DNA from 3 places in the Microbacterium sp. JZ37 genome. Region 2 is predicted to be linked to each of the others. Evidence: riboswitches for the same ligand, from Rfam matches in the RefSeq annotation. Region 2 holds a riboswitch; each other region holds the start of a gene.
What was found. A riboswitch is a leader RNA that binds a small molecule or an ion and turns the genes downstream of it on or off. The one in region 2 is predicted to bind thiamine pyrophosphate.
Positions count from the first base shown of each region.

Region 1 (9,343 bases), 480 kb from region 2:
GCAGCGACAGCGGGTGCGTGAGCCGCCACCAGAAGGAGGGCGGGGGCACGTCGTCGGTGAGGGTGAGCGCGACGCTCGTGTCGTCCATCCCGCCCTGCACGGCCAGCGTGCCGACCTCGTCGCCGGCTTCGGCTCCGAGCTCGACCTCGTACGACGGATCGGTGGATGGCGCGACGCCCTGCCACGAGATCACCTGGGCCTCGTCGGCGGTCACGATCGTGCTCTGCGCACCCCACTCGGTCCGGACGTGCGCGACGGGCACCTCGGCGGCGACGGCGGTCGTGAGCTGCATGCCCTCCTCGAGCTGCGCGAGGAGCTCGCGGCTCACGATCGCGCGGCTGTCGTCGTCGGGCTGGCCGACGACCGCGGCGTAGAGCGTCACGCTCGTCTGGCCGATCGTGACCTCCTTCGCGGACAGGAGGTTCCAGTACTGCGTGCCCGTCGACCACAGCGAGCCGGTCTTCAGGCCGACCACGCCCTCGTCCCCGATGAGCGGGTTCGAGTTCTCGACGAGCCCCGCTCCCGGGAGCACGACCGAGTCCTCGGCCATGATGCTCGCGAGGACCGGATCCTCGAGCGCGATCTCGGCGAGGCGGATGAGCGAGCGCGCGTCAGCGGTGTTCGCCGGGTCGATGCCGCTCGGGTCCGCCACCGTGATGCCCGTGAGCTCGTGCTGCGCGAGCCAGGCCTGCGCGTCGGCGAGCCAGGCCTCCTGCGTGCCCCACAGCTCGAGGACGAGCCGGTCGACGTAGTTGTTCGCCGAGCCGAGCATGACGCCCTGCAGCATCTCGTGCAGCGTGAGCGTGCCGCCCACGGGGACATCGAGCGACGACTCATCGGCCGTGAGATAGGCCCAGTACTCGTCGCTGTCGGCCTGCGTGAAGGCGTAGGACGGCCCATCCTGACCCAGCTCGAGGCCCTCGCGCTCGATGATCATGAGCGCGGTGATGATCTTCGTGATGCTCGCCATCGGCAGCGCCTCGTCGCTCGAGGCGATCGGGCCGCCGGGGCCGCCCTCCGCAGCGAGGGCGGCGATGCCGTCCTCCGGCCAGGTGACGGGGAACTCCTCGCCGATCGGCGTCTCGACGGTGAGATCCGAGATGGTGGGGGCGACGTTCGCGAGCGGCCACACCGCGCAGGACGCGACGTAGCCGAGGGCGAGCACACCGAGAGTGACGGTCGGCCCGAGCCAGAACCGGCGGCGCGTGCGCGGCGGAAGGAGCGACGGCTCGACGGGCACGAGGCGGCTCGTGGGAAGCGCGCCGGCCGTGCGCGAGGCGGCGACGGCGTCGGGGTCGACCCAGCCGAGCGCCGTGAGCGCCGCAGCGGCGTCCTGCGACGGCGCGGTCTCCGCCGCAGGGATGTCGTCGATTGCCACCCGCATACGGTACCCGCTGCTCCTGCGAAGACGGGAAGCGGCTCGTGGGATGCGAGTAGAATCAGCCCACATCACACGGGAGTCCGCCGAGCCGGACTGAGAGGACGCGAGCCGCGCGTCGACCGTCGAACCTGATCCGGGTCATGCCGGCGAAGGAAGGAGAACGAATGTCCACGTCCGTTTCCGCAGGACAGACCGCGACCGGCCGCCGCTTCACGTGGCGGGTCGTCGACATCGTCGTCGCGAGCGTGATCGGCGTCGCGTGCGCGGTCGTGTTCCTCGTCTGGAACATCGCCTACGAGCTGCCGAGCACGCTGCTCAGCCCGCTCCTGCCCGGGCTCGGCGGCCTCGTCGCCGGCCCGTGGCTCATCGCGGGCGTGATCGGCGGACTCGTCGTCCGCAAGCCGGGCGCCGCGCTCTACACCGAGCTGCTCGCCGCCGTGATCTCGGCGCTCGTCGGCAACCAGTGGGGTCCGCTCACGATCGTCTCGGGCCTCGTGCAGGGCCTCGGCGCCGAGATCGTCCTCGCGATCTTCCTGTACCGCGCCTTCGGCCCCGTCGTCGCGGCGCTCGCGGGCGCTGCGGCGGGCCTCGCCTGCGGCATCAACGACATCGTCAACTGGTACGCGGGGGCCGACGCGGCCTTCACGGCCATCTACATCGCGTCGACGACGCTGTCGGGCGCCGTCATCGCCGGCCTCGGCGGCTGGGCGATCGTGCGCGCACTCGCGGCGACCGGAGCGCTCAGCCGCTTCGCCGCGGGGCGCGACGTCGCGCGACGCGTCTGACGTGACGGCCGCGGAGACCCGCCCCTGCGGCATCCTCGCCGAGGGGTGGGGATGGCGGTACGGCACGCGCCTGGCATGGGCGGCCCAGGACGTCACGCTGTCGATCCGGCCGGGGGAGCGCGTGCTGCTCCTCGGAGCGAGCGGATCGGGCAAGTCGACCGTGCTGCAGGCGCTCGCCGGCGTGCTCGGCGGGGAGGACGAGGGAGAGCAGGCGGGCCGTCTCCTCGTCGACGGCGCGCCGCCGGAGGCCGCACGCGGACGGACCGGGCTCGTGCAGCAGGATCCCGACGCACAGGCCGTGCTCGCGCGCGTCGGGGACGACGTCGCGTTCGGGTGCGAGAACCTCGGCGTCCCGCACGACGAGATCTGGTCGCGCGTGCAGGAGGCGCTCGCGATCGTCGGCCTCGACGTGCCGCTCGACCGCTCGACGTCCGCGCTGTCGGGCGGGCAGAAGCAGCGCCTCGCCCTCGCCGGTGCGCTCGCCATGCGCCCCGGGCTCCTGCTGCTCGACGAGCCGACCGCGAACCTCGATCCCGAAGGGGTCGTCGAGGTGCGCGACGCGGTGTCGCGCGTCGTCGCGCACACGGGTGCCACGCTCGTCGTCGTCGAGCACCGGGTCGACGTGTGGCTTCCCGTCGTCGATCGCGTGATCGTCCTCGGCGGCGGTCAGCAGGGCGTCGTCGCCGACGGGACGCCCGAGGTCGTCCTCGCCCGACGTGGCGCCGAGCTCGCGTCGGGCGGCGTGTGGGTGCCGGGCATCCCGCCGCGTCGCCCCGGCCCGCCGCGCCACGCGCCGGGCGCTCCTCTCCTCGCTGCGGAAGCGCTGCAGGTGGGGCGCCTGCGCGACACGGCCGTGGCCGGTCCCGTCGACCTGGAGGTGCGCCCCGGCGAGGTGCTCGGCATCACCGGCCGCAACGGCGCGGGGAAGTCGACCCTCGCGCGCACGCTCGCAGGGCTCCTGCCGCCGGTCGACGGCCGAGTGGCGGCGGCACCCGAACTCGCGGCAGGGGCGGGCCCCGCGCCCATCCGATGGCGCTCGCGCGAGCTCCTCACCCGGATCGGCACCGTGCTGCAGTCGCCCGATCACCAGCTCCTCGCGAACACGGTGCGCGCCGAGCTCGAGGTGGGCATGCGCGCGCTCCGAATGCCCGACGCGGAGATCTCGGCGCGCGGGGAGGAGCTCCTCGCCACGCTGCGCCTCGCGCACCTCGCGGACGCCAACCCCCATACCCTCTCGGGCGGCGAGAAGCGCCGCCTCACGGTCGCGGCCATGCTCGCGACCCGGCCGCGCGTCTGCGTCCTCGACGAGCCGACGTTCGGCCAGGACGCGACGACGTGGGCCGAGCTCGTCGACATCATCGCCCGGCTGCGCGACGGAGCAGACGCCGCTCCGTCGGCGGTCGTCGCCGTGACGCACGACGCCGACGTCCTCACGGCCCTCGAGGCGCGCGTCCACCGCCTCGACGGAGCGGGGGTGCTCGGATGATCCCGGCGCCGCCCATCCCTCGGGGCCCGCTCGCGCACGTGAACCCGGTCGCGAAGCTCGGCGCCGCGCTCCTCATCGCGTTCCCGCTCATCCTCACGATCGACGTCGTCTCGGCGGCGGTCGCGCTCCTCCTCGAGATCCCGCTGCTCCTCGCCGCCGGCGTCGACGCGCGCACGTTCTGGCGCCGCACCGCGCCCGTCTGGATCGCGGCGCCGCTCGCCGCCGTGACGATCGCGCTGTACGGCGAGCCCAGCGGCACCGTCCACTTCGAGTGGCTGCTCGTGCGCGTGAGCGACGGATCGCTCGCCCTCGCCGCCGCGACGTGCCTGCGCATCCTCGCGCTCGCGCTGCCCGGCGTCGTCCTCTTCGCGACCGTCGATCCGACGGATCTCGCGGATGGTCTCGCGCAGCGCGTGCGGCTCCCGGCACGGTTCGTGCTCGGCGCGCTCGGCGGCATGCGCCTGGTCGGGCTCCTCTTCGACGACTGGCGCGAGCTCGAGCTGGCCCGTCGTGCGCGCGGCGTCGCCGATACCGGCCGCGTGCGCCGCGTCCTCGGGATGGCCTTCGCCCTCGTCGTCCTCGCCCTGCGTCGCGGGGCGACCCTCGCGACCTCGATGGAGGCGCGCGGCTTCGGGAGCGACCGCGCCCGGACGTGGGCGCGCCGCTCGCCCTGGGGCGCGCGCGAGTGGATGCTGCTCGCGATCGGCCTCGGCATCTCGCTCACCGCGGTTGCCGTCGCGGTCGCGACGGGCGCGTGGAACTTCATCCTCGGCCCGAGCTGAGCCCGGTGTCGTCGGGGGCAGGCATAATCGGACGCGGCTCGACAACCCACGACGCGGAGGCGGACATGGAGCACAGGACACTCGGACGAACCGGACGCGACGTCTCCGTCGTCGGACTCGGCACGTGGCAGCTCGGCGCCGACTGGGGCGACGTGTCGGAGGCCGACGCCCTCGGCGTGCTCGCGGCGGCGACGGAGGGCGGCGTGACGTTCTTCGACACCGCCGACGTCTACGGCGACGGCCGCAGCGAGCAGATCATCGGCCGCTTCCTCGACGAGCGCGGTCTGCGCGACGACATCACGGTCGCGACGAAGATGGGCCGTCGCGTCGATCAGGTGCCCGAGAACTACACGCTCGAGAACTTCCGGGCGTGGACCGACCGGTCGCGCGCCAACCTCGGCGTCGACACCCTCGATCTCGTCCAGCTGCACTGCCCGCCGTCGTCGGTGTACGCCGACGACGCGGTCTTCGACGCGCTCGACGTGCTCGTGGACGAGGGGGCGATCGCCCACTACGGCGTGAGCGTCGAGACCGTCGCGGAGGCGCTCACGGCGATCGCGCGGCCGAACGTCGCGACCGTGCAGATCATCGTGAACGCCTTCCGCCTCAAGCCGCTCGACGAGGTGCTCCCCGCTGCGCAGGAGGCCGGGGTCGGGATCATCGCCCGGGTGCCGCTCGCCTCGGGTCTCCTGTCCGGGCGGTACGACGAGACGACCTCGTTCGCGGCGAACGACCACCGCACGTACAACCGCTCGGGCGAGGCCTTCGATGTGGGCGAGACCTTCTCCGGCGTCGACTACGCGACCGGCGTCCAGGCCGCGCGCGAGTTCAGCGCGCTCGTCGCCGAGCAGGCACCCGAGGGCGTGTCGCCCGCGCAGGCGGCGATCGCGTGGCTCTGGCAGCAGCCCGGCGTGAGCAGCGTCATCCCCGGCGCCCGCTCGATCGCCCAGGCGCGGAGCAACGCGGCCGCGGGCTCTGTCTCCCCGCTCGGCGAGGCGTTCGAGGCCGGCGTGCGCCGGATCTACGACGCCCACCTGCGCGAGGCCATCCACCCGCGCTGGTGAGGCGGCGCGGGCTCAGCCCGCGATGACCGTCGCGATCGCGTTCCAGGCCTGGTACACCCCGAGCACGATGAAGAGCACGGCCGTGATGCCGAGCGCGACGTTGTGGTGCCAGCGGTTGCGGAACTCCGTCGGCACGCGATCGGTGTTGAGGATGGGCAGGAGCGTGATCGCGAGGAAGGGCATGAAGAGCGCGCCGAGGAATCCGTAGAGCAGCACGAGGAAGATCGGCTGGTCGAGGAACAGCATGAGCATGGGCGGGAACGTCAGCCACAGCACGTAGACGCGGAACCACTTGCCGTGTCCGCGGGAGTCGGCGTGATCGGAGCCCTTGCCGGTGATGTTGCCCATGAAGTCGGCGAACATGAGCGAGACGCCGTTCCACACGCCGAGAACCGACGAGAAGCCCGCGGCCCAGAAGCCGACGAGGAACCACACGCCGATGAACTCGCCGTAGCGCTCGCGCAGGACAGCGTCGAGCTCGAGAAGGCCCTGGTCGCCGGACGCCAGCGCCACGCCCGCTGCCTGCACGACCTCGACCCCGACGATGAGCATCGAGATCACGAAGATGCCGGTCACGACATACGCGACCGCGTTGTCGATGCGCATGACGCGGAGGAAGCGGGGCTTGTCCCACCCCTTCTCGCGCAGCCAGTAGCCGTACGCCGCCAGCGTGATCGTGCCGCCGACCCCGCCGGCGAGCGCGAGCGTGTAGAAGATGCCGTTCGGGGCATCCGGCAGAAGGGGGACGAGGCCCGTGAGCACCTGGAAGACGTTGGGCGCCGCGATGATCGCGAGGATCACGATCGTCACGAACATGAGGCCGACGAGCGCGGCCGTGATGCGCTCGAAGAAGCGGTACTTGCCGAACCAGATGAGGACGAAGCCGGCGAGCCCCATCGCGACCGCCCACATCCAGGTCTCGCCGCCGAACAGCGCGACGAGCGGGAGCGCGGTCGAGCTCATGGCCGACGCCGCGTACACGAAGCCCCAGATGACGATGTACGGGGCGAAGTACCACACGGGCCAGCGCCCAAGGGAGCGCCATCCCTCGAAGATCGTGCGGCCGGTCGCGACCGTGTACCGCCCCGCCCCCTCGACGAGCACGATCTTGAGGATCACGCCGAGGACCACGGCCCACAGGAGCATGTAGCCGTAGTTCGAGCCCGCGACGAGGGTCGCGACCATGTCGGCCGAGCCCACGCCGGTCGCCGCGACGACCAGGCCGGGGCCGATCACCTTCCACTTCGGGGTCTGCTCAGGCGACGTCGACATGCGAACCTCCTCGTCTCGCGGCGCGGCACGGCCCGCGCACTCCGACGCTAACGGCAGATCGCGGCGGATCGGCGCATCCGCTCCGGGGTGGTGCGCGGGCGGGAGCGCGGCGGCCACATTGTGCGCATCCGATAACGCCTTCGCCCGTCGGTGCCGCGCGGGGGCAGGATGGACCCGCGCGCGCCCGCGCGCCACATGCACGTTCGAAGGAGAGCGGATGATCCAGGACGGTTCCCTCGCAGGGCGGACGATCCTCATGTCGGGCGGGAGCCGCGGCATCGGACTCGCGATCGCGCTGCGCGCCGCGCGTGACGGGGCCAACGTCGCGCTGCTGGCGAAGACCGACAGCCCGCACCCGCGGCTCGAGGGCACGGTGCACACGGCGGCGGACGCCATCCGCGCCGCGGGCGGGCAGGCCCTCGCGATCGTCGGCGACGTGCGCGACGACGACGCGATCGCGCAGGCCGTCATGGAGACCGTCGGGACGTTCGGGGGCATCGACGCCGTCGTCAACAACGCGAGCGTGATCGACCTCTCCGGCTCGGAGGACCTCGCGGCCAAGAAGTACGACCTCATGCAGGACGTCAACGTCCGAGGGACGTTCATGCTGAGCCGGGCCGCCATCCCCGTCCTGCGCGAGAGCGGCAATCCGCACATCCTGTCGCTCTCGCCGCCGCTCACCGTCACGCCGCGGTGGCTCGGGGCTCATCCCGGCTACAGCATCGCCAAGTTCGGGATGACCATGGCGACCCTCGGGCTCGCCGCCGAGTTCGCGGACGCGGGGATCGCCGCGAACGCGCTCTGGCCGAAGACGCTCATCGCGACCGCGGCGGTGCGCAACATCATCGGCGGCGACGCGATGATGGCGCGCAGCCGGACGCCGGAGATCTACGCCGACGCCGCGCACGTCGTGCTCACCCAGCCGGCGCGCGCGTACTCGGGCCAGACGCTCATCGTCGAGGACGTGCTCGCCGACGCCGGCGTGACCGACCTCTCGGGCTACGCGGCCGTGCCCGGGACGCCCGACGAGGACCTCATCCCCGACGTCTTCCTCTAGCCTCGGCTCACGTCGCGTTCCACAGGTCGCGGTAGTACGCCATCCGCTCGCGGTCGGGTGCGACGCCGTAGGCCTCGACGAGCGCGTCCTCCCAACCGGGGCCGTAGTTCCACTCGGTGCTCATGGCGGCCACCGCGATGTCGGCCCAGCGGTCGGCGACGCCGAGCGCGCCGAAATCCACGTGACCCGCCCACCGGCCCGCGTCGTCGACGAGGGTGTTCGGGCAGCAGGCGTCTCCGTGGCAGACGACGAGCCGGTCGACGGGCGGCGCGGCCTGGAGGGCGTCGGGCACGCGGATGCCGCGGCGCGCGGCGTTGGACACACGGTCGGGCACCTGCCACGACCAGGGGCACTCGGCGACGGGGAGCGCCTCGTGCAGCGCTCGCAGGCCCTCGCCCACGGCGCGCACGGCTGTCGCGGGGTCGGCGAGCCACCGCGGTGCGACCGCGCTCCGCCCCGGGAGCGCGCGCGTCACCATCCACTCGTGCGCGCCATCCGAGCCGTGCGCGATCACCTCGGGAACCCGAGCCCACCGCACCGCCCACGCGAGCCGCTCGGCCTCGTCCGCCATCGACGTCTCGAGGTCGAGCGGGCCCCACTTGATGTACCGCCCGTCGTCGGTTCGGAAGGTGAGACCGCCGAGCTCGTTCCGCCAGGCAGGCTCGAGCCGCGCGGGCCCCGCGAGGGCGCGCACGCGGTCCGGCACGGCGATGTCGTCGACGGGGATGCTCATGCAGCCATCCTGCCCTGCCGGAACCAGCGGCTTCGCAGGGCGGGGCTCTACCCTGGAGGAATGACCGAGCGCCCCGAGAGCACGACGACACGCCCGACGAGCACCGGCGTGCGGCAGGTGCGCCCGCGCACGGAGGGGTGGCAGCAGCAGAAGGACGAGAGCGGTCGCCCGCTCCTGCAGTTCGCGAGCCCGAAGCGGGGCAAGCCCCCCGTGCACCTCGCCGACCTCACGCCCGAGGAGCGCGTCGCCAAGGTCAAGGAGCTCGGCCTCCCCGGCTTCCGGGCGAAGCAGCTCGCGAAGCACTACTTCACGCACTACACGAGCGACCCCGCCGCGATGACGGACCTCCCTGCGGAAGGGCGCGAGGAGCTCGTCGCCGGGCTCCTGCCCCCGCTTCTGACCGAGGTGCGCCGCCTGCAGACCGACGGCGGCGACACGATCAAGTTCCTCTGGAGGCTGCACGACGGAGCGCTCGTCGAGTCGGTGCTCATGCGCTACCCCGGGCGCATCACGCTGTGCGTGTCGTCGCAGGCCGGCTGCGGCATGAACTGCCCGTTCTGCGCGACGGGGCAGGCGGGTCTCACGCGCAACATGTCGGCGGCCGAGATCGTCGACCAGATCGTGCGCGCGAACCAGGTCATCGCGTCGGGCGAGCTGGGCGGCAAGAAGGCCGACGATCACAGCGCCGAGCGCGTCTCGAACATCGTCTTCATGGGGATGGGCGAGCCGCTCGCGAACTACGCGCGCGTCATGCAGGCGGTGCGGGTCATGGTCGACAAGAAG
Region 1 covers NZ_CP045253.1:500,335-509,677, forward strand. The annotation lists gene GC092_RS02180 (D-alanyl-D-alanine carboxypeptidase family protein) at 1-1,378, opposite strand, end outside; TPP riboswitch at 1,444-1,554, shown strand; gene GC092_RS02185 (ECF transporter S component) at 1,546-2,166, shown strand; gene GC092_RS02190 (ABC transporter ATP-binding protein) at 2,168-3,652, shown strand; gene GC092_RS02195 (energy-coupling factor transporter transmembrane component T family protein) at 3,649-4,434, shown strand; gene GC092_RS02200 (aldo/keto reductase) at 4,500-5,498, shown strand; gene GC092_RS02205 (Nramp family divalent metal transporter) at 5,511-6,770, opposite strand; gene GC092_RS02210 (SDR family oxidoreductase) at 6,988-7,827, shown strand; gene GC092_RS02215 (aminoglycoside 3'-phosphotransferase) at 7,835-8,560, opposite strand; gene rlmN (dual-specificity RNA methyltransferase RlmN) at 8,621-9,343, shown strand, end outside.
Region 1: another riboswitch for thiamine pyrophosphate. It lies ahead of GC092_RS02185 (ECF transporter S component); the one in region 2 lies ahead of thiC (phosphomethylpyrimidine synthase ThiC).

Region 2 (9,343 bases):
CCGCTCCCACGTCGCGGCTGCGATCGTCGATCGTCGTGAACGACAGGTAGCGGCTGTTCGCGAGGGGCGAGTCGTCGTAGCCGACGAGCGACACGTCATGCGGGATGGCGAGACCTCGGTCGCGCAGGGCGGCCGCGGCGCCCAGCGCCATGACGTCGTTCGACGCGAAGATCGCGGTCACGTCCGGATGCGCCTCGAGCAGCTGCCGTGCCGCGCGGTAGCCCCCTCGTCGCTCGTCTCGTGCTCACCGCCGGTCAGCAGCGGATCGAGCCCGGCTTCGCGCATCACACGGGTGTACGCAGCGCGCCGCAGGGCCGCCGACCCTCCTCCGCCGGTGAGATGCCCGATGCGACGATGGCCGAGCTCGAGGAGATGCCGCGTCGCGATCCGCGCGCCCTCGGTGTCGTCGTTCGCGACCGTGTCCGCGCCGGGGATCGAGCCCGCGCGCCCGCCGACGACGGCGACCGGGACGGGGATGCGCAGGGCCGCCGCGTCCGGCTCGGCGGCGACGACGACGGCCTCGGCATGGGTCGCGATGAAGCCCTCGACCGCGTGCGCGTCTCGGCGGAGGTCGGCCACGCTGACCTGGAAGCCGGCGGGGTCGAGCACATCGCGCATGCCGTCGAGGAGGTCGACGAACCAGAGGTTGCGGAAGTCGTCGATCACGAGGCCGATGTTGCGTGTGCGCACCCCGGCGAGCGCGGTGGCGGCTCGGCTCGGACGGTAGTCGAGTGCGCGGATGGCCTCCTCGACCGCTCGGCGCCGCTCCGGGCTGACCTTGGGCGAGCCGCGGAGAACGAGGGAGACGAGCGACTTCGACACGCCTGCGCGCTGGGCGACGTCGTAGATCGTCGGTCGGGACGCGGTCATGAGATTCGCCTTTGACAGGACATTACGTCGTAGTCTACCGTGATCGTTGTACCGCTCCAACGCGGTTCATCCCCATCCTCGCACCTGCAATGACGCCGCGGCCGGAAGGCCGGGCGAGACCTCGAAGGAGAGAGCCGATGCCCGAGAGCCTCGGAGTCGCCGTCATCGGAGCCGGCATGGCCGGCCGCGCCCACGCCGCGGCGTACCGTGCGGCGTCCACCGTCTACGCCTCGACGCTTCCGCCCATCCGCCTTGTGTCGATCGGCGACGTGAACGCCGAGTTCGGCGCCCTCGCCGCGCGGCGCTTCGGCTATGAGCGCAGCGACACGTCGTGGCAGGCGATCGCCGAGGCGCCCGACATCGACGTCGTCAGCGTCGTCGTCGCGAACCATCTCCACCGCGAGATCGTCGAAGGGCTCCTCGCCGCCGGCAAGCACGTCCTGTGCGAGAAGCCGCTCAGTGACAGCCTCGACGATGCGGTCGCCATGGCCGACGCGGCGCGCTCGGCGACGAGCGTCGCGCGCGTCGGCTTCACCTATCGGCGCTCGCCCGGCATCGCGTATCTCCGCGACCTCGTGCGCAGCGGCGTGCTCGGCCGCGTGCTCCACGTCAGCGGACGCTACTGGACCGACTACGCCGCCGACCCGCACATCCCGATCAGCTGGCGCTTCAAGGGCGCGCAGGGCTCGGGAGCGCTCGCCGATGTGGGCAGCCACCTCGCGTACATCGCCGAGTTCATCGGCGGCGACATCGCGGAGGTGTCGGGTGGGCGCTTCGCCACCGTGATCTCCGAGCGCCCCGAGCCCCTCGGCGCCGTCATCGGCCACGAGCACGGCGCCGTGTCGGACACGTTCGACACCGTCGAGAACGACGACTACGCCGCGTTCTCGTTCGACTTCGCGGATGGCGGAGCAGGGGCGATCGAGGTCTCCCGCGTCGCCTCGGGGCACGCGAACACGCTCGTCCTCGAGGTGTTCTGCGAGAACGGCTCGGCGTCGTTCGACTTCCGCACGCCGTCCGAGATCGGACTCATGCTCAACGAGGGCCCGGTCGCGCAGCGCGGGTTCCGGCGGGTGCTCCTCGGCCCCGAGCATCCGTACCTCAGGGGAGGTCTCGCCATGGACGCGACCGGTGTCGGGTTCGGTCAGAACGAGGGCTTCGTGTACCAGGCGCGGGCGTTCCTCGAGGAGGTCGCCGGCATCGAGGAGGCGGCATCGCTGCCGCGATGCGCGACGTTCGAGGAGGGGGTCCGCAACATGCGGCTGCTCCAGGCGGTGGCGGAGTCTGCCGCGCGACGCGGCGCGGCGGTCGCGATCCCGCAGGAGGTGCGCGCATGAGGCTGGGCGTCTACAACGCGATCCTGCACGACCGCACGCTTCCCGAGGCGCTCGAGGTCATCGCGTCGCTCGGTCTCACGGGGATCGAGCTGAACGCGGGCGGATTCCTGCCGGCGGTCCACATCCCGTCCCTCGACGACATCCTCGTGTCCGACGCCGCGCGCGACGACTTTCTCGCGCAGTTCGAGGGGACCGGCGTCGAGATCGCCGGCCTCAACTGCAATGGCAACCCCCTGCACGCGAAGGCGGATATCCGCGCGCGGCACGCGGAGGACGTGCGCCGATCCATTCGCCTCGCTGCCCGCCTGGGTCAGACGCGCGTCGTCACGATGTCGGGTCTGCCCGGGTCCGACGAGACGGCGCGATTCCCGAACTGGATCGTGAACGCCTGGAACTCGGCGCACCTCGACGTGCTCGACTACCAGTGGCGGGTCGTCGGCGACTTCTGGCGGGAGATCGACCGACTCGCTGCCGACCACGGCGTCAAGGTCGCGCTCGAGCTGCACCCGCAGAACGTCGTCTTCAACACCCGCGACGTGCATCGTCTCGTCGAGACGACGGACGCGACGCACATCGGCGTCGAGCTCGACGCGTCGCACCTCTTCTGGCAGCAGATGGACCCCGTCGCGGTCGTGCGAGAGCTGGGCGAGCTCGTCTTCCACGCAGCGGCGAAGGATGTCCGCATCAACCGCGAGACCGCGCAGCTCTACGGCGTGCTCGACAACGGCTTCCGGCGGCTCGACCCGTCCGAGTCGCGCACGAGCCTCGGGGGCGACGAATGGGCGAACGAATGGCCGAAGCCCGCCGCCTGGGACTTCGTCGCGCTCGGCAAGGGGCACGACACGGCGTACTGGACGGAGTTCCTCCGTGCTCTGCACGAGGTCGACCCGGACATGTGGGTCAACATCGAGCACGAGGACGTCGAGCTCGGCCGGGTCGAAGGGCTTGAGGTGGCCGCGGCCGTGCTGCGCGATGCCGATCGAGCTCTGCAGGAGTCGCTCGGGCAGGGGTGAGCAGGGGCGGTTATCGAGGTCAGGTCGCGGCGTCTCGACTCGCTCGAGCCTCGCTCGCTCAACGACCGGGGGAGGGATGGCCGATGGCGCCTTGCGGAGGGATGTGTCAGCGGGCGACCGCGTACGCAGCCCGCACACGTGCGAGTCGCTCGTCGAAGGCGGGCGGCAGCGGCGAGGGCAGGTCGTCGAGGGGGAACCACGCCAGGTCGTCCGACTCGTCGCTGACCTGGAGGGCGACGGCGTCGCGGTCGACGACGGCCGCGACGCCGACGTCGAGGTGCGATGCGCATCGGCCGAACCGCGAGCTCAGCGGATGGTGATCCAGGTCGACGACCCGGACGTCGCGGAGGAGACCGCAGGAGACGCCCGTCTCCTCCTCGAGCTCGCGTGCGGCGGCCTGCGCGAGCGACGTGTCCCCGGCCTCGAGGTGGCCGCCCGGCTGCACCCAGAACCTCCCCTTGCCGTGGAGGCAGAGGAGGATCTGCTCGCCGGTCGAGTCGAAGACGAACAGGCTCGCCGTGAGGTGCGCGGGCGGCCCCTCGCGGTCGAGCGCGGCCGCGCCGTGCGCCTCGAGAGCCGCGACGAAGTCGTCGTGCGCGGGGACCGACGGCCCCACCAGGGCGACGGCCTCGCGCGCGGACGCGAGCAGAGAGGAGCGCGGGTCGATCACGGCTTCGAGCCTGTCACAGGCCGGGGACCGGAGCGAGGATGCGAGTGGCCGACAAACGTCGGCGAAATCACCGTGCACAGACGTGAAGCGAAACAGGGAGCAGATCGGAAAGACACTGACCGGTACCAATGTGCACATTGTCGCCCGATTTTGCTCGATCGGCCCATGAGGCGGATACTCATGTCGCGCGCGTCCCCCGCGCACCGAGACCATGAGCATCCTCCGCACCCCGCACAGCGCCCTCGAGAGCGTCACGGTGGTCGGCCCCGGCCGACTCGGCCGGAGCATCGCCCGTGCCCTCCGGGCGGCGGGCGTCGTCGTGCACGGCCCGGTCGGGCGCGGCGAGGAGATCCCCGACGCGCCGGTCGTGCTGCTGTGCGTTCCGGACGGCGAGATCGCTGCCGCGGCGCACGCCGCGACGGCGGCGGGGCGGATGATCGGCCACACCTCCGGCGCGGTGCCGATCCACGACGTCGACTTCGGCCTCCACCCCCTGCAGACGTTCACCGGCGATGACGACCCGACCGTGTTCCGCGGTGTCGCGTGCGCGGTCGCGGGGCGCTCGGACGAGGCGCTCGAGACCGCGACGGGCATCGCGCTCCTGCTCGGCGCACGCGCGTTCCCTCTCGATGAGGCCCACCGGGCGGCCTATCACGCAGCCGCGTCGGTCGCGGCGAACTTCCTCGTGACCATCGCCGATGCCGCGGAGCGGATCGCCGAGACCGCGGGCATCCCGGCCAAGGAGGCGCGCCTGCTCCTCGCGCCGCTCGTGCGGCGCACCGTCGAGAACTGGGCGTCGGGAGGACCCGCGACAGCCCTGACGGGCCCGATCGCCCGCGGGGACGAGGAGACGGTCGAGCGCCAGCGCGCCGCGATCTCGGCCGGCCGGCCCGAGCTCGTCCCGCTCTTCGACGAGCTGTGCGAGGCGACCCGCGCGCTCGCACGCAGGAAGGAGCACGCGACATGAGGATCGTGCGCACCGTGTCCGACATGCGCGCCGCCGTGCGCACCGCGCGAGCCGAGGGCGCCTCGATCGGCCTCGTGCCCACGATGGGGCCTTCCACGAGGGACACCTCTCGCTCATGCGCCGTGCGCGGGAGGGGTCCGACGTCGTGGTCGTGTCGCTCTTCGTCAACCCCACGCAGTTCGGGGCGAACGAGGACCTCGGCTCCTATCCGCGCGACGAGGCCCGGGATGCCGCGCTCGCCGAGGCTGCGGGAGCGGACATCCTCTTCGCGCCGCCCGTCTCCGAGATGTATCCCGACGGCTTCGCCACGACCATCCATGTGTCCGGCATCACCGACGTGCTGTGCGGCGCGCACCGCGGCCCGCACCACTTCGACGGCGTCGCCACCGTCGTCGCCAAGCTGCTCTCGATCGTGACCCCAGAGGTCGCCTTCTTCGGACAGAAGGACGCGCAGCAGGTGCTCGTCGTGCGCCGGCTCGTCCGCGACCTCGACCTGCCCGTGCGGATCGAGGCGTGCCCGATCGTCCGCGAGCCGGACGGCCTCGCGATGAGCTCGCGCAACGTCTACCTCGATGCCGCAGCGCGGGCGCAGGCGACCGCTCTGAACCGGGCGCTGACCGCGGCGGAGGATCTCGCGGCGCGGGGCGAGCGGGATGGCGCGGTGCTGCTCGCGGCCGCGCGATCCGTCCTCGCGGAGGCCGGCATCGAGCCCGAGTACCTCGAACTGCGCGACGCCGAGCACCTCCGCCCTCTCGTCCGCGTCGATCGGGACGCGCTGCTCGCGGTCGCGGCCAGGGTCGGCGCCGCACGCCTCATCGACAACCGCATCCTCAAGGGAGAATCCTGATGCGCCGCATCATGCTCAAGTCGAAGATCCATCGCGCCACCATCACGGGAAGCGACCTCAACTACGTCGGCTCGATCACGATCGACCCCGATCTGCTCGAGGCGGCGGACATCCTCGAGCACGAGCAGGTGCACGTGCTCGACGTCGACAACGGCGCGCGCTTCGAGACGTACACGATCGCGGGGGAGCGCGGCTCGGGGGTCATGCAGGTCAACGGCGCTGCCGCCCGGCTCGTGCACGCGGGCGACACGATCATCGTCGTCTCCTACGCCGAGTACGACGAGAAGGACCTCGAGACGTACGAGCCCGTCGTCGTGCACGTCGACCGGGGCAACGGCATCATCCAGGTCGATGACGCGGTCGACCGTCTCCTGACGGCGCGCGCATGAGCACGCGGCCGACGGCCCGCCCGCGCGTCGCGCCGGCCGACCTCGCCGCGCGCAAGGCCGCGTGCGAGCGCATCGCCATGGTGACCGCCTACGACCATCCCAGCGCGCAGGTGGCCGAGGCGGCAGGCGTCGACGTCGTGCTCGTGGGCGACTCGGCCGCGATGACGGTGCTCGGATACGACAGCACCGTGCCCGTCACCGTCGACGAGATGATCATGCTCACGGCCGCGGTCCGCAGGGGCCTGCAGAGCCCTCTGCTCGTCGCGGACCTGCCCTTCGGCTCGTACGAGGCCTCCGACGAGACCGCCGTCGCGACCGCGCAGCGCTTCGTGAAGGAGACGGGGTGCGACGCGGTCAAGATCGAGCGCGGCGGCACGTCGGTCGATCGCGCGAGCGCCATCGTCCGCGCGGGCATCCCCGTCATGGGGCACGTCGGCCTCACGCCGCAGACGGCGACCGCCCTCGGCGGATACCGTGCCCAGGGCCGGACCGCCGACGACGCGCTCGCGGTGTGCGAGAGCGCACTCGCGCTGCAGGAGGCCGGATGCTTTGCGATCGTCTTCGAGGCGATCCCGAGCGACGTCACGGACGCCCTGATGCCCCGGATGAGCGTCCCCGTGATCGGCATCGGCGCGGGCCCCGCCACCGACGGCCAGGTGCTCGTATTCCATGACCTTCTCGGCATATACGGGGGTCGTGCGGCGCGTTTCGTCAAGCGGTACGCGGAGCTGCGGGGGGACATGATCGCCGGCATCGAGCGCTATGTCGAGGAAGTCCGCGCGGGACAGTACCCAGCGACCGAGCACGGCTACTCCATGCCCGAAGAGGAATCTGCCCGTCTGAGGGAGCTGCTCGACGCGCTCTGACCCGCCGACTTGCGCGGCCGCGGCTCCCTGCTACTCTGATCCGGTCCACACGGGAGTCCCAGCAGGGGCTGAGAACGAGCTGACGCTGCTCGCGACCGTCGAACCTGTTCGGGTCATGCCGGCGTAGGAAGTAGGAGCAGCTCTTTTGCGCACCCTGGAAGCGACGCATTCGCTCGCATATCTGCACGACGACGAGCACGGGATCCGGGTGCCGGTCACCCGCATCGCGCTCACGGACTCGCCGAACGGCGAGCGGAACGAGCCGTTCACGGCCTATCGGACGTCGGGCCCGGGCAGCGACCCGGTGCGAGGGCTGCCGCCGCTGAGGGCCGACTGGATCGCCGCACGCGGCGACGTCGAGGAGTACGACGGGCGCCCGCGCGACCTCCACGACGACGGCCGTGCGGCCGCGCGGCGCGGCGCCGCCTCCGCGGAGTGGCGGGGAGAGTCCGCCCGCCCGCGCCGCGCACGTCCCGGCCGGCGCGTGACGCAGATGCACTACGCGCGGCAGGGCGTCATCACGCCCGAGATGCGCTTCGTCGCGCTGCGCGAGGGGTGCGACGTCGAGCTCGTCCGCTCGGAACTCGCGGCGGGGCGCGCGATCATCCCGAGCAACATCAACCATCCCGAGAGCGAGCCCATGATCATCGGGCGGGCGTTCCTCGTCAAGATCAACGCGAACATCGGGAACTCGGCCGTCACGAGCTCGATCGCCGAGGAGGTCGAGAAGCTCCAGTGGGCGACGACGTGGGGCGCCGACACGGTCATGGACCTCTCCACGGGCGACGACATCCACACGACCCGCGAGTGGATCATCCGCAACGCGCCCGTGCCGATCGGGACGGTCCCGATCTACCAGGCGCTCGAGAAGGTCGACGGGCAGGCGCATCGCCTCACCTGGGAGATCTTCCGCGACACCGTGATCGAGCAGTGCGAGCAGGGCGTCGACTACATGACGATCCACGCGGGCGTGCTGCTGCGCTACGTGCCGCTCACGGCAGAGCGGGTGACGGGCATCGTCTCGCGAGGCGGCTCGATCATGGCGGGCTGGTGCCTCGCCCACCATCGCGAGAACTTCCTCTACACGCACTTCGACGAGCTGTGCGAGATCTTCGCGCAGTATGACGTCGCGTTCTCGCTCGGCGACGGTCTCCGCCCCGGCTCGACGGCCGACGCCAACGACGCGGCGCAGTTCGCCGAGCTCGACACGCTCGCCGAGCTCACGCACCGGGCGTGGGAGCACGACGTGCAGGTCATGGTGGAGGGGCCGGGGCACGTGCCGCTGCACCTGGTCCGGGAGAACGTCGAGCGCCAGCAGGAGCTCTGCTCGGGGGCGCCCTTCTACACGCTCGGCCCCCTCGTCACTGACGTCGCCCCGGGGTACGACCACATCACCTCGGCGATCGGCGCGACCGAGATCGCACGGTGGGGCACCGCGATGCTCTGCTACGTCACGCCCAAGGAGCACCTGGGGCTGCCCAACCGCGACGACGTGAAGACGGGCGTCATCACGTACAAGATCGCGGCGCACGCGGCCGACCTCGCGAAGGGCCATCCGGGGGCGCGGGATCGGGATGACGCGCTGTCGAAGGCGCGCTTCGAGTTCCGCTGGCGCGATCAGTTCGCCCTCTCGCTCGACCCCGACACGGCAGAGGCCTTCCACGACGAGACGCTCCCGGCCGAGCCGGCCAAGACGGCGCACTTCTGCTCGATGTGCGGCCCGAAGTTCTGCTCGATGCGGATCTCCCAGGACATCCGCGACCGCTTCGGCGGAGCCGAGGAGCAGGAGGCGATCGCGGCCATGCGCCGGAAGTCCGAGGAGTTCGTCGCCGCCGGCGCGTCCGTCTACCTCGACGAGCCCCGTGTCCGGAGCTGACAGCAGGGTCGACGTCGCCGTCGTCGGCGCAGGGATCGTCGGCACGGCGATAGCCGTGGCGTGTGCGCGCGCGGGGCGCTCGGTGCGACTCATCGACCCCCGCCCGGGAGACGGCGCAACGTATGCCGCGGCCGGAATGCTGAGCCCCGCGGGCGAGCTCCAGCACACCGAGCGCGCTGCCGTGGCGCTCCACCGCGCCGCGGCGGCCGCATACCCCGACTTCGTCGCATCGCTGCCCGGCGGCGCTGCGGCGTGCGGGTACGAGGCCGCCCCGACGCTTCTCGTCGGGGTCGACGACGCCGACCGCCGTCGGATCGTCGAGCTCGTGGACGCGGCGCCCGCGGTGCAGGCGGAGCGACGGAGCGTCCGAGAAGCGCGGGCCGCCGAGCCTCTGCTCGCGCCGGGACTCTCGTGCGCGTACGCGGCGGACGGCGACCATCGCGTCGATCCGCGTGCCCTCGTCCGCGCGCTTCGGGGCGCGCTCGCGCCATCCGCTCTCCGTCCGCTC
Region 2 covers NZ_CP045253.1:16,194-25,536, forward strand. The annotation lists gene GC092_RS00080 (substrate-binding domain-containing protein) at 1-181, opposite strand, end outside; gene GC092_RS00085 (LacI family DNA-binding transcriptional regulator) at 178-870, opposite strand; gene GC092_RS00090 (Gfo/Idh/MocA family protein) at 1,008-2,207, shown strand; gene GC092_RS00095 (sugar phosphate isomerase/epimerase family protein) at 2,204-3,220, shown strand; gene GC092_RS00100 (NUDIX hydrolase) at 3,327-3,890, opposite strand; gene GC092_RS00105 (DUF2520 domain-containing protein) at 4,102-4,857, shown strand; partial or broken gene panC (pantoate--beta-alanine ligase) at 4,854-5,704, shown strand; gene panD (aspartate 1-decarboxylase) at 5,704-6,093, shown strand; gene panB (3-methyl-2-oxobutanoate hydroxymethyltransferase) at 6,090-6,959, shown strand; TPP riboswitch at 6,999-7,106, shown strand; gene thiC (phosphomethylpyrimidine synthase ThiC) at 7,105-8,835, shown strand; gene GC092_RS00130 (FAD-dependent oxidoreductase) at 8,822-9,343, shown strand, end outside.

Region 3 (9,343 bases), 1.4 Mb from region 2:
GCGGTGCAGGGAGAGCTCGGTCTCCAGGCAGCTGTGCGCGGATGCCGCCCAGAAGGCCTGCTCCTCGAGCGTCGGCGCGAGCTCCGCGGCCCGGCTCAGCACGCGCGCGTACGTGCGCAGGTACAGCGAGTCCTGCGCGAGGTAGTGCGCGAAGTCGTCCCGATCGAGCGAGCCGTCCGCGAGTGCGCGCACGAACCACACGTCGTCGATGCCGGCGCGCAGCGGTGCGATGTCCTCCCACCAGGCGTCGAGCTCGGCGTCGCGGCGCGGGAGGCCTCCCGTCCGCCACAGGCCCGCGAGATGGTGGAGCGGGCCGTGCCCTCCCGGGCGGCCCACCTCGAGCTCGGAGCCCGACGCGATCGCGTCGCGCAGCCATCCGCGGGCGAGGCGCGCCGCCCAGGTCCAGCCGCCCTCGCGCGCGCGGAGCGTGGCGAGCGCCGCGGACAGGGAGCACCCCGTGCCGTGCGTGGCGGTCGTCTCGATCCGCGCGTCCGAGTACTCGGCGATGAGGCCATCCGGCCCCACCAGCGCGTCCGGGCACGCCGGGCCGTCGAGGTGCCCGCCCTTCGCGAGCACGAGCACGCCGTGGCTACGCGCGAGCGCGGCCGCCTGCGCGAGCGCGTCCGTCCACGATCCGATGGCCGCGACACCGGTGAGCACGGCCAGCTCCGGGAGGTTCGGCGTCACGACGTCGGCGAGCGACAGGAGATCGTGCAGCGCGCGCTCGGCCTCGGCGTCGATGAGGCGATCCCCGCTCGTGGTGATCATGACGGGGTCCAGGACCACCGGCGGGCGCGTGTCGAGGCCGCGCAGCCAGTCCGCCACGACAGCGACGATCTCCGCCGTGCCGAGCATGCCGATCTTGACGGCGTCGATGCGGATGTCGGCCGCGAGCGCGTCGAGCTGCTCGCGCAGGAACGACGCGGGCGGCACGTGCACGCCCGAGACGCCCTGCGTGCTCTGGGCGGTGAGCGCCGTGATCGCGGCCATGCCGTAGCCGCCGCACGCGGCGATCGACTTGAGGTCGGCCTGGACGCCCGCCCCTCCCGACGGGTCGGAGCCGGCGATCGCGAGGATGTTCGGCACGGCGGTCATGCGACGACCTCGGCGTCCGCCCACTCGAACCGCAGCGCGGCCGCCGCCGCGGCGGGGAACTCCGCCGAGCAGATGGCGCGGACGACGGCGATCCCGGCGGCGCCCGCGCGCCGCGCGTCGCGCGCGTCGCCCGGGCCGACGCCGCCGATCGCGACGCACGGGAACTCGTGCGCGAGCTCGGCGAAGGCCGCGAATCCGGTCCATCCGATCGGGGTCGGATGGTCCTTCTTCGTCGGGGTGGCGCGCACCGCGCCCACGCCCAGGTAGTCGACCGTGCCGGCGGGGAGGCGCCGCAGCGCCTCGAGCTGGCGCGGCAGGCTCGCGCTCAGGCCGATGATCGCGTCGTCGCCCACGAGGCCGCGCACGCGGTCGGCCGGCAGGTCGGTCTGCCCGATGTGGACGCCGTCGACGGATGCTCCCGCGGCCTTCGCGGCCAGGTACACGTCGACGCGGTCGTTCACGAGCAGCGTCGCACGGCCGCGCGTATGCGCGGCAGCGGCCTCGACGAGGGCGAGGAGATCGGCGGCGGACAGGTCCTTGCCGCGGATCTGCACGGTCGATGCCCCTCCGTCGACCGCCTGGGCGACGACGTCGACGAGCGAGCGGCCGGCGATCGTCGCGGCGTCCGCGACGAGGTAGAGGGAGAGGTCGAGAGGTCGCGCGGTCATGCCGGCACCTCCGTCGCGAAGCGCTCGGGCTCGGACACGTCGACCGCATCGACCCCCGCGAGCGCGTCGAGGAACGCCACCGCGAACGAGCCGGGGCCCGTCGCAACGGCCGCCGCGCGCTCGGAGGCGGCCGCGTAGACGGCGTGCGCCGCGATCGTGCCCGCGAACGCGGCATCCGGGCCATCCGCTGCCGCGACGCAGGCGGCCACGACCGCTCCGAGCGAGCAGCCGCCTCCCGTCATGCGGGTGAGGAGCGCGCTCCCGCCCGCGATGCGCTCCGTGCGCGCGCCGTCGGTGACCGCGTCGACCGCGCCCGACACCGCGACGACCGCGCCGGTGCGCTCGGCGAGCGCGCGGGCGGCGTCGAGCGCCGCATCGACCTCGTCGGCCGCATCGACCCCGCGCCCGCCCGAGCCGGCGCCCGCGAGCGCGAGCACCTCCGAGGCGTTGCCGCGGATCACGGTGGGCCGGTGCGCGAGCAGGTCGCGCGCGACGCCGGTGCGCAGGCCGAGAGCGCCCACGCCCACGGGATCGAGGACCCACGGCGTGCCGGACGCGCGTGCCGCGGCGACCGCGGCGGTCATCGCCGCGCGCTGCTCGGCAGTCGGCGTCCCGAGGTTGACCAGGAGCGCCGACGCGAACGCCGCGCACTCCCCGGCCTCCTCGGGGATGTCGGCCATCACGGGCGCCGCGCCCACCGCGAGCAGCGCGTTGGCCGTGACGTTCACGACCACGGAGTTCGTGATGCACTGCACGAGCGGTGCGGTCTCGCGCAGTCTCGACAGCACGGCCCCCGGGCCATCGGATACCGACAGGTGCGCGTCACTCATCAGCGACATCCCTCCGCTCGTCCTAACGAGATCAGGTGCATACGGGTGTGATCTCAGTCCCGGATGGGGACACCCCGTGTCACTGCGAGCGAGCATAGCGGGTCCGCGATGGCCCGCGCGCCGGGTCGCCTACGCTCGAAGGGTGACCTCCCCTTCCGCGACCGAGAGCGCCGGCATCCGCGTCGCCGTCTCGACCGTGATCTTCTCGCTGCGCTCGCGGCCCGGGGCCGACGCGCTCATGATCCCGCTCGTGCGCCGCACGCGGGAGCCGTTCGAGGGCGCGTGGGCGCTCCCGGGCGGATGGCTCGACGAGCGGGAGGGGCTCGACGACGCCGCCGCCCGCACGCTCGCCGAGACGACCGCGCTCAGCCCGAGCTACCTCGAGCAGCTCTACGCCTTCGGCGACGTCGACCGCTCCCCCACGCGCGTCGTGTCGGTCGTCTACTGGGCGCTCCTGCGCTCCGACCTCGTGGATGCGCAGCGCGCCGCGGAGGACGCGCCCGAGAACGTCGAGTGGTTCGACGTGGACGACCTGCCGGCGCTCGCCTTCGACCACAACCGGATCGTCGACTACGCCGTGTGGCGGCTGCGCAACAAGGTCGGCTACAGCCGGATCGCGCACGGCCTCCTGCCCGATGAGTTCACGCTGACCGAGCTGCGGGAGGTCTACGAGGCCGTGCTGGGGCGCCGCCTCGACCCGTCGAACTTCCGCCGCCTCCTCGAGGGCTCCGAGGCGCTCCTGCCGACCGAGTCGTTCCGCACCGGCAAGCATCGCCCGGCGCGCCTGTACCGCTACAACTCGGAGGTCGAGCTCGCCGATCGCGGACCGCTCGGACCGGCCTGAGGAGCCCCGCTCGCCTTTGTGGTCAACCTGACTTAAAGTGGTGTCGACGACTTAGAGTCGAATCGACACGAACAGGGGTCCCCATGGCCGCGACCAGCATCACCCTCACCGCCCGCGACGCGAGCGTCGACCACGAGATCCAGGCGATCGTCTCGGGCGGCGCCGCGGGCTCGACGTGCTCGACCGACCTCGCCGCGGGGCCCTGGAGCTTCGACGCCGTCGCCGGGTACGGCCCGGGCGCCTCGATGGGCGACGTGATCCCGACCGACGCCCCGCGGCAGGGCGAGCTCCCCCGCGCCTACCGCGAGGCCCCGGAAGCCGAGCTGCACGATCGCATCCGGGCGGCGAAGGCGGCGCTCGGCGACCGCGTCGTCGTCCTCGGCCACTTCTACCAGCGCGACGAGGTCGTCCAGCACGCCGACTACGTGGGCGACTCGTTCCAGCTCGCGGGCGCGGCGAAGGCGCACCCCGAGGCCGAGGCGATCGTCTTCTGCGGCGTGCACTTCATGGCCGAGACCGCCGACATGCTGTCCCGCCCGGAGCAGTCCGTCATCCTGCCGAACCTCGCCGCGGGCTGCTCGATGGCCGACATGGCCGACATCGACCAGGTCGAGGAGTGCTGGGAGCAGCTCGCGGACGTGTACGGCCCGCTCGACGTGCCGGACGCGGACGGCCGCGTGCCGGTCGTCCCGGTGACCTACATGAACTCCTCCGCGGCGATCAAGGGCTTCGTCGGCCGCAACGGCGGAATCGTGTGCACGTCGTCCAACGCGCGCACCGTGCTCGAGTGGGCGTTCGCCCGCGGGCGCCGCGTGCTCTTCTTCCCCGACCAGCACCTCGGGCGCAACACCGCCAAGGCGATGGGCGTGCCGCTCGAGCGCATGCCGCTGTGGAACCCTCGCGCGCCGTACGGCGGGTCGTCCGAGGAGACGCTGCGCGACGCCGAGGTCATCCTCTGGCACGGCTTCTGCTCCGTGCACCGCCGCTTCACGGTCGACCAGATCGAGACCGCGCGCGCCGAGCATCCGGGCGTGCGCGTCATCGTGCATCCGGAGTGCCCCATGCCCGTCGTCGATGCCGCCGACGAGGCGGGATCGACCGACTACATCCGCAAGGCGATCGAGGCGGCGACCGAGCCGACCACGTTCGCGATCGGCACCGAGATCAACCTCGTGCGCCGGCTCGCCGCCGAGCACCCGCAGCACACGATCTTCTGCCTCGACCCCGTCGTGTGCCCCTGCTCGACGATGTACCGCATCCACCCCGGCTACCTCGCGTGGGTGCTCGAGGAGCTCGTCGCGGGGCGCGTGGTCAACCGGATCGGCGTCGACGACGCGGTGGCGGACCCGGCGCGCGTCGCGCTCGAGCGGATGCTCGCGGCCAAGCCCCTGCCGACGGGAGGCGCGCGCGCATGACCGGGGTCATCGTCGTCGGAAGCGGCGCCGCGGGCCTCGCGACGGCGCTGCACCTCGCGCGCGGCGGGGCGGATGTGCAGCTGGTCACGAAGGCGGGGACCGCCGACGGCAGCACGCGGCACGCGCAGGGCGGCATCGCGGCCGCGCTCTTCCCCGATGACAGCGTCGAGAGCCACGCGGCCGACACGCTCGCCGCGGGCGCCGGTCTGTGCGACCCCGCCGCGGTCGACGTGCTCGTGTCGGAGGGGCCGGCGCGCGTGCGCGAGCTCATGGACCTCGGCGTCGCGTTCGACCGAGACGCCTCGGGCGCCCTGGCGCGAGGACTCGAGGCCGCGCACGCGCATCCGCGCATCCTCCACGCGGGCGGAGACGCGACGGGCCTCGCGATCGAGATCGCGCTCATCGCGGCCGCGCTCGAGGCGGGCGTCCGCCTTCGCGAGCGGACGCTCCTCGCCGACCTCCTCGTGGAGGACGGACGCGTCGCGGGAGTCGAGCTGCTCGCCGACGGGCGCCCTGAGGCGCTCCGGGCGGATGCCGTCGTGCTCGCGACCGGCGGAGCGGGGCGGCTGTGGGCGCGCACGACCAACCCCGACGTCGTGACCGGCGACGGCATCGCGGCCGCCCTGCGGGCGGAGGCCGCGGTCGTCGATCTCGAGTTCGCGCAGTTCCACCCCACCGTGCTCGCCGAGGGCGCGCCGTTCCTCGTCTCCGAGGCGGTGCGCGGCGAGGGCGCCGACCTCATCGACCTCGACGGACGGCGCTTCGTGCTCGACGACCACCCCGACGGCGAGCTCGCGCCGCGCGACGTCGTCGCGCGATCGATCGCCCGGCGGATGGCGGAGCAGGGCGGGCGCCCCGTCCTCCTGGACGCGACGCGCATCGGCCGTCGGCGACTGGAGGCGCGCTTCCCGACGATCGCGAGGGCGCTGGCAGCGCGCGGGCTCGACTGGGCCGCGCACCCGATCCCCGTCGCGCCGGCCGCCCACTACCTCATGGGCGGGATCGCGACCGACCTCGACGGGCGCACGAGCCTGGCCGGCCTCCTCGCCGTCGGCGAGTGCGCGCGCACGGGCGTGCACGGCGCCAACCGCCTCGCTTCCAACTCCCTTCTCGAGGGCGCGGTCTTCGCCGCGCGCGCGGCCACGGCCATCCTCGCGGGCGAGGTCGATGCGGCGCCCGCGCTCCCCTCCGCGCCCGGCCCGGAGTCGCCGTCGGCGCTCGCCGCCGTCCCGCCCTTCTCGCGCGCCGCCCTGCAGCGGCTCATGTGGGATCACGTGGGGCTCCTCCGCGACGGCGCGGGCCTCGCGCACGCCGTGGCGGTGCTCGCCGCGTGGCAGGACGCCCTCCCCCGTCCGCAGACGGTCGCCGCGCATGAGGACGCGGGGCTCGTGCGCGTGGGCCTCGCCGCGGCGAGCGCCGCTCTCGCCCGGCCGGGCTCGGTGGGGTCGCATTTCCGGACGGACGACGCCTCCGCGCACGCGCGCGAACTCGTCTCGGCGGGTGCCGCATGCTGACGGCGTCAACGATCGAGCGCGCGGTGCGCGCCGCCCTCGAGGAGGACGCGCCGTGGGGAGACCTCACGAGCGAGGCGTTCCTTCCCGCATCCGCTCACGCGCAGGCATCGCTCGTCGCGCGCGAGGACGGCGTGTTCAGCGGCGGCGAGGTCTTCCGGGCGGCGTTCGCCCTCACGGATCGCGCGACCGAGGTCGACCTCCGCGTGGCGGACGGCGCGCCCTTCGCCGCGGGCGACGTGCTCGCGACCGTCGCCGGGCCGGCCCGCGCGGTGCTCACCGCAGAGCGCATCGGGCTGAACTTCACCCAGCGGATGTCGGGCGTCGCGACGCTCACGGCGCGGTTCGTCGCCGAGGTGGCGGGCACCCGCGCGCGGATCGTCGACACCCGGAAGACGACGCCGGGGCTACGCGCGTTCGAGCGGCATGCCGTCCGCTGCGGCGGCGGGCACAACCACCGGCACTCGCTGTCAGACGCGGTCATGGCGAAGGACAACCATCTCGCCGTGCTCCAGGCCGGCGGCGCCGACCTGACGACCGCCCTCCGCGCGGGCATCGCGCGTCTGCCGCACACGGCGCACGTCGAGGTCGAGGTCGATCGCATCGACCAGATCGAGCCCGTGCTCGCGGCCGGAGTCGACACGATCATGCTCGACAACTTCTCTCTCGACGACCTCCGTCGCGGCGTCGGGATCGTCGGCGGGCGCGCGATCGTCGAGGCGTCGGGCGGCGTCGACCTCGGGACGGTGCGGGGCATCGCCGAGACGGGCGTCGACGTCATCTCGGTCGGCGCGCTGACGCACTCCGCCCGCGCGCTCGATCTCGGTCTCGATATGCGCGTGAGCTGAGCCGTGCTCTACCTCGACAACGCCGCGACGACGCCCGTGCGGCCCGAGGTGCTCGCGGCCATGGAGCCCCACCTGACGCGCGCATTCGGCAACCCGTCGAGCCACCACACGGTCGGCGAGCGAGCCGCGCGCGCTCTCGAGGACGCCCGCGCCAGGGTCGCGGCCGTGCTCGGGATGCGCCGAGGCGACATCGTCTTCACCTCGGGCGGAACCGAGGCGAACAACCTCGCGGTGAAGGGGATCGCCCTGGGCGCTGCGCCGCGTGCACGGCACGTCGTGACGACGCCGATCGAGCACGAGTCGATCCTCGCCTCGGCCGATTACCTCCGCCGCCTCCACGGGTTCGAGGTGACCCTCCTCCCCGTCGACGCGGACGGCCTCGTCCGGCCGGACGACGTCGCCGCAGCCCTCCGCGACGACACCGCGCTCGTGTCGATCGGGCTCGCCAACAACGAGATCGGCACCGTGCAGGACGCGCGGGGCATCGCCGATGCGCTCGCGGGGCGCCGCGTCCCCCTGCACCTCGACGCCGTGCAGGCGGCGGGATGGCTGCCGCTGGCCGACACGGGCGCCGACGCGATCGCGCTCGCCGGCCACAAGATCGGGGCACCGCCCGGCACCGGCGTGCTCGCCGTGCGCGGACGCATCCCGATTGAGCCGCTCCTCCACGGCGGCGGCCAGCAGCGCGGTCGCCGCAGCGGCACCGAGGCGGTCGCGGATGCCGTCGGATTCGCGACGGCGCTCGAGCTCGCCGACGCCGAGCGCGCCGAGAGCGCTCGGCGCGTGGCGGCCATCCGCGACGCCTTCATCTCACGGGTGCTCGCGCTCGTGCCCTCGGCGCGCCTCACGGGCCATCCGACCCGGCGCCTCCCCGGCACGGCGAGCTTCACCTTCGCGGGCACGAGCGGCGAGGCCGTGCTGCTCGAGCTCGAGCGCCGCGGCGTCGTGTCGTCGAGCGGGTCGGCCTGCGCCGCGGGAAGCGACGAGCCGTCGCACGTCCTCGTCGCGCTCGGGGTCCTGCCCGAGGAGGCGCAGACCGCGGTCCGCTTCACGCTCGCGCACCGCCACGAGGGCTCGCTCGACGCCGTCGCCGACGCGGTCGCCGCTGCGGTTGCGGCGGTCTGACCCCGGTGTCCCCGTGCGCCGATAGTCTCATCCGGTGACCACCGCTCCCCTCGTGACCGTCGTCGTCCCGGGCTTCGACATCGAGGGATACATCGCCGAGGCGCTCGACTCGCTGCGCGCGCAGACCCTGACCCGCTGGCGCGCGATCCTCGTGGACGACGCGTCGACCGATGGCACGGGCCGCGTGCTCGAGGAGTTCGCCGCGCGCGACGATCGCTTCCGGGTCATCCGGCATCCGCGACGCAAGGGGCTGGGCGCCGCGCGCAACACGGCGCTCGCGCACGTGGACACGCCGTACCTGGGCTTCCTCGACGGCGACGACATCATGCTCCCGCGCGCCCTCGAGACGCTCGTCGGCTCACTCGAGGCATCCGGAAGCGACCTCGCGGTGGGGGCGTACGTGCGCCTGTGGCCCGAAGGAGGGTCGTACACGGCGGGAGAGGTGCAGCCGTGGGTCTCCGCCTCGACGAGCCCGCGGCGCGTCGGCGTCACGCTCGACGCCCACCCCGAGGTCACCGGGAACGTCGTGGCGTGGTCGAAGGTCTCGCGCACGGGCTTCTGGCGTGCGCACGACCTGCGGTTTCCCGAGAACGCGCTCTACGAGGACCAGGCGATCGCTCAGCGGATGTACACGGCCGCGCGTGCGATCGACACGGTCCCCGACGTCGTCGTCCAGTGGCGCGTGCGCGCCGACGGGAGCTCGATCACGCAGCACGAGGCCGACCCCCGCGTCTTCCGCGCGTGCCTCGCCGCGATGCGCGACGGCCTCGCGGTGCTCGCCGGCCACGGCGCCGCGCAACGTGCCCGGGCGGGTCAGATCCTGCGCATGGACATCCCTCGACTCTCCGCGATCGCGGACGCGTCCACCCGCTCCGACCTCGACGCGTTCGCCGCCGAGGTCGAGGCGCTGCACCGGACATAGCACCCTTCCGTCCCGTCCCCCTCCCCCGGCCCGTCCCCTCGCGCCTTCCCCCTTTCCCCATCCCCGGCCCTTCCCCATGTCTCAC
Region 3 covers NZ_CP045253.1:1,403,800-1,413,142, reverse strand. The annotation lists gene thiD (bifunctional hydroxymethylpyrimidine kinase/phosphomethylpyrimidine kinase) at 1-1,095, opposite strand, end outside; gene thiE (thiamine phosphate synthase) at 1,092-1,763, opposite strand; gene thiM (hydroxyethylthiazole kinase) at 1,760-2,593, opposite strand; TPP riboswitch at 2,585-2,680, opposite strand; gene GC092_RS06285 (NUDIX hydrolase) at 2,736-3,437, shown strand; gene nadA (quinolinate synthase NadA) at 3,521-4,852, shown strand; gene nadB (L-aspartate oxidase) at 4,849-6,366, shown strand; gene nadC (carboxylating nicotinate-nucleotide diphosphorylase) at 6,360-7,211, shown strand; gene GC092_RS06265 (cysteine desulfurase family protein) at 7,215-8,336, shown strand; gene GC092_RS06260 (glycosyltransferase family 2 protein) at 8,371-9,258, shown strand.
Region 3: another riboswitch for thiamine pyrophosphate. It lies ahead of thiM (hydroxyethylthiazole kinase); the one in region 2 lies ahead of thiC (phosphomethylpyrimidine synthase ThiC).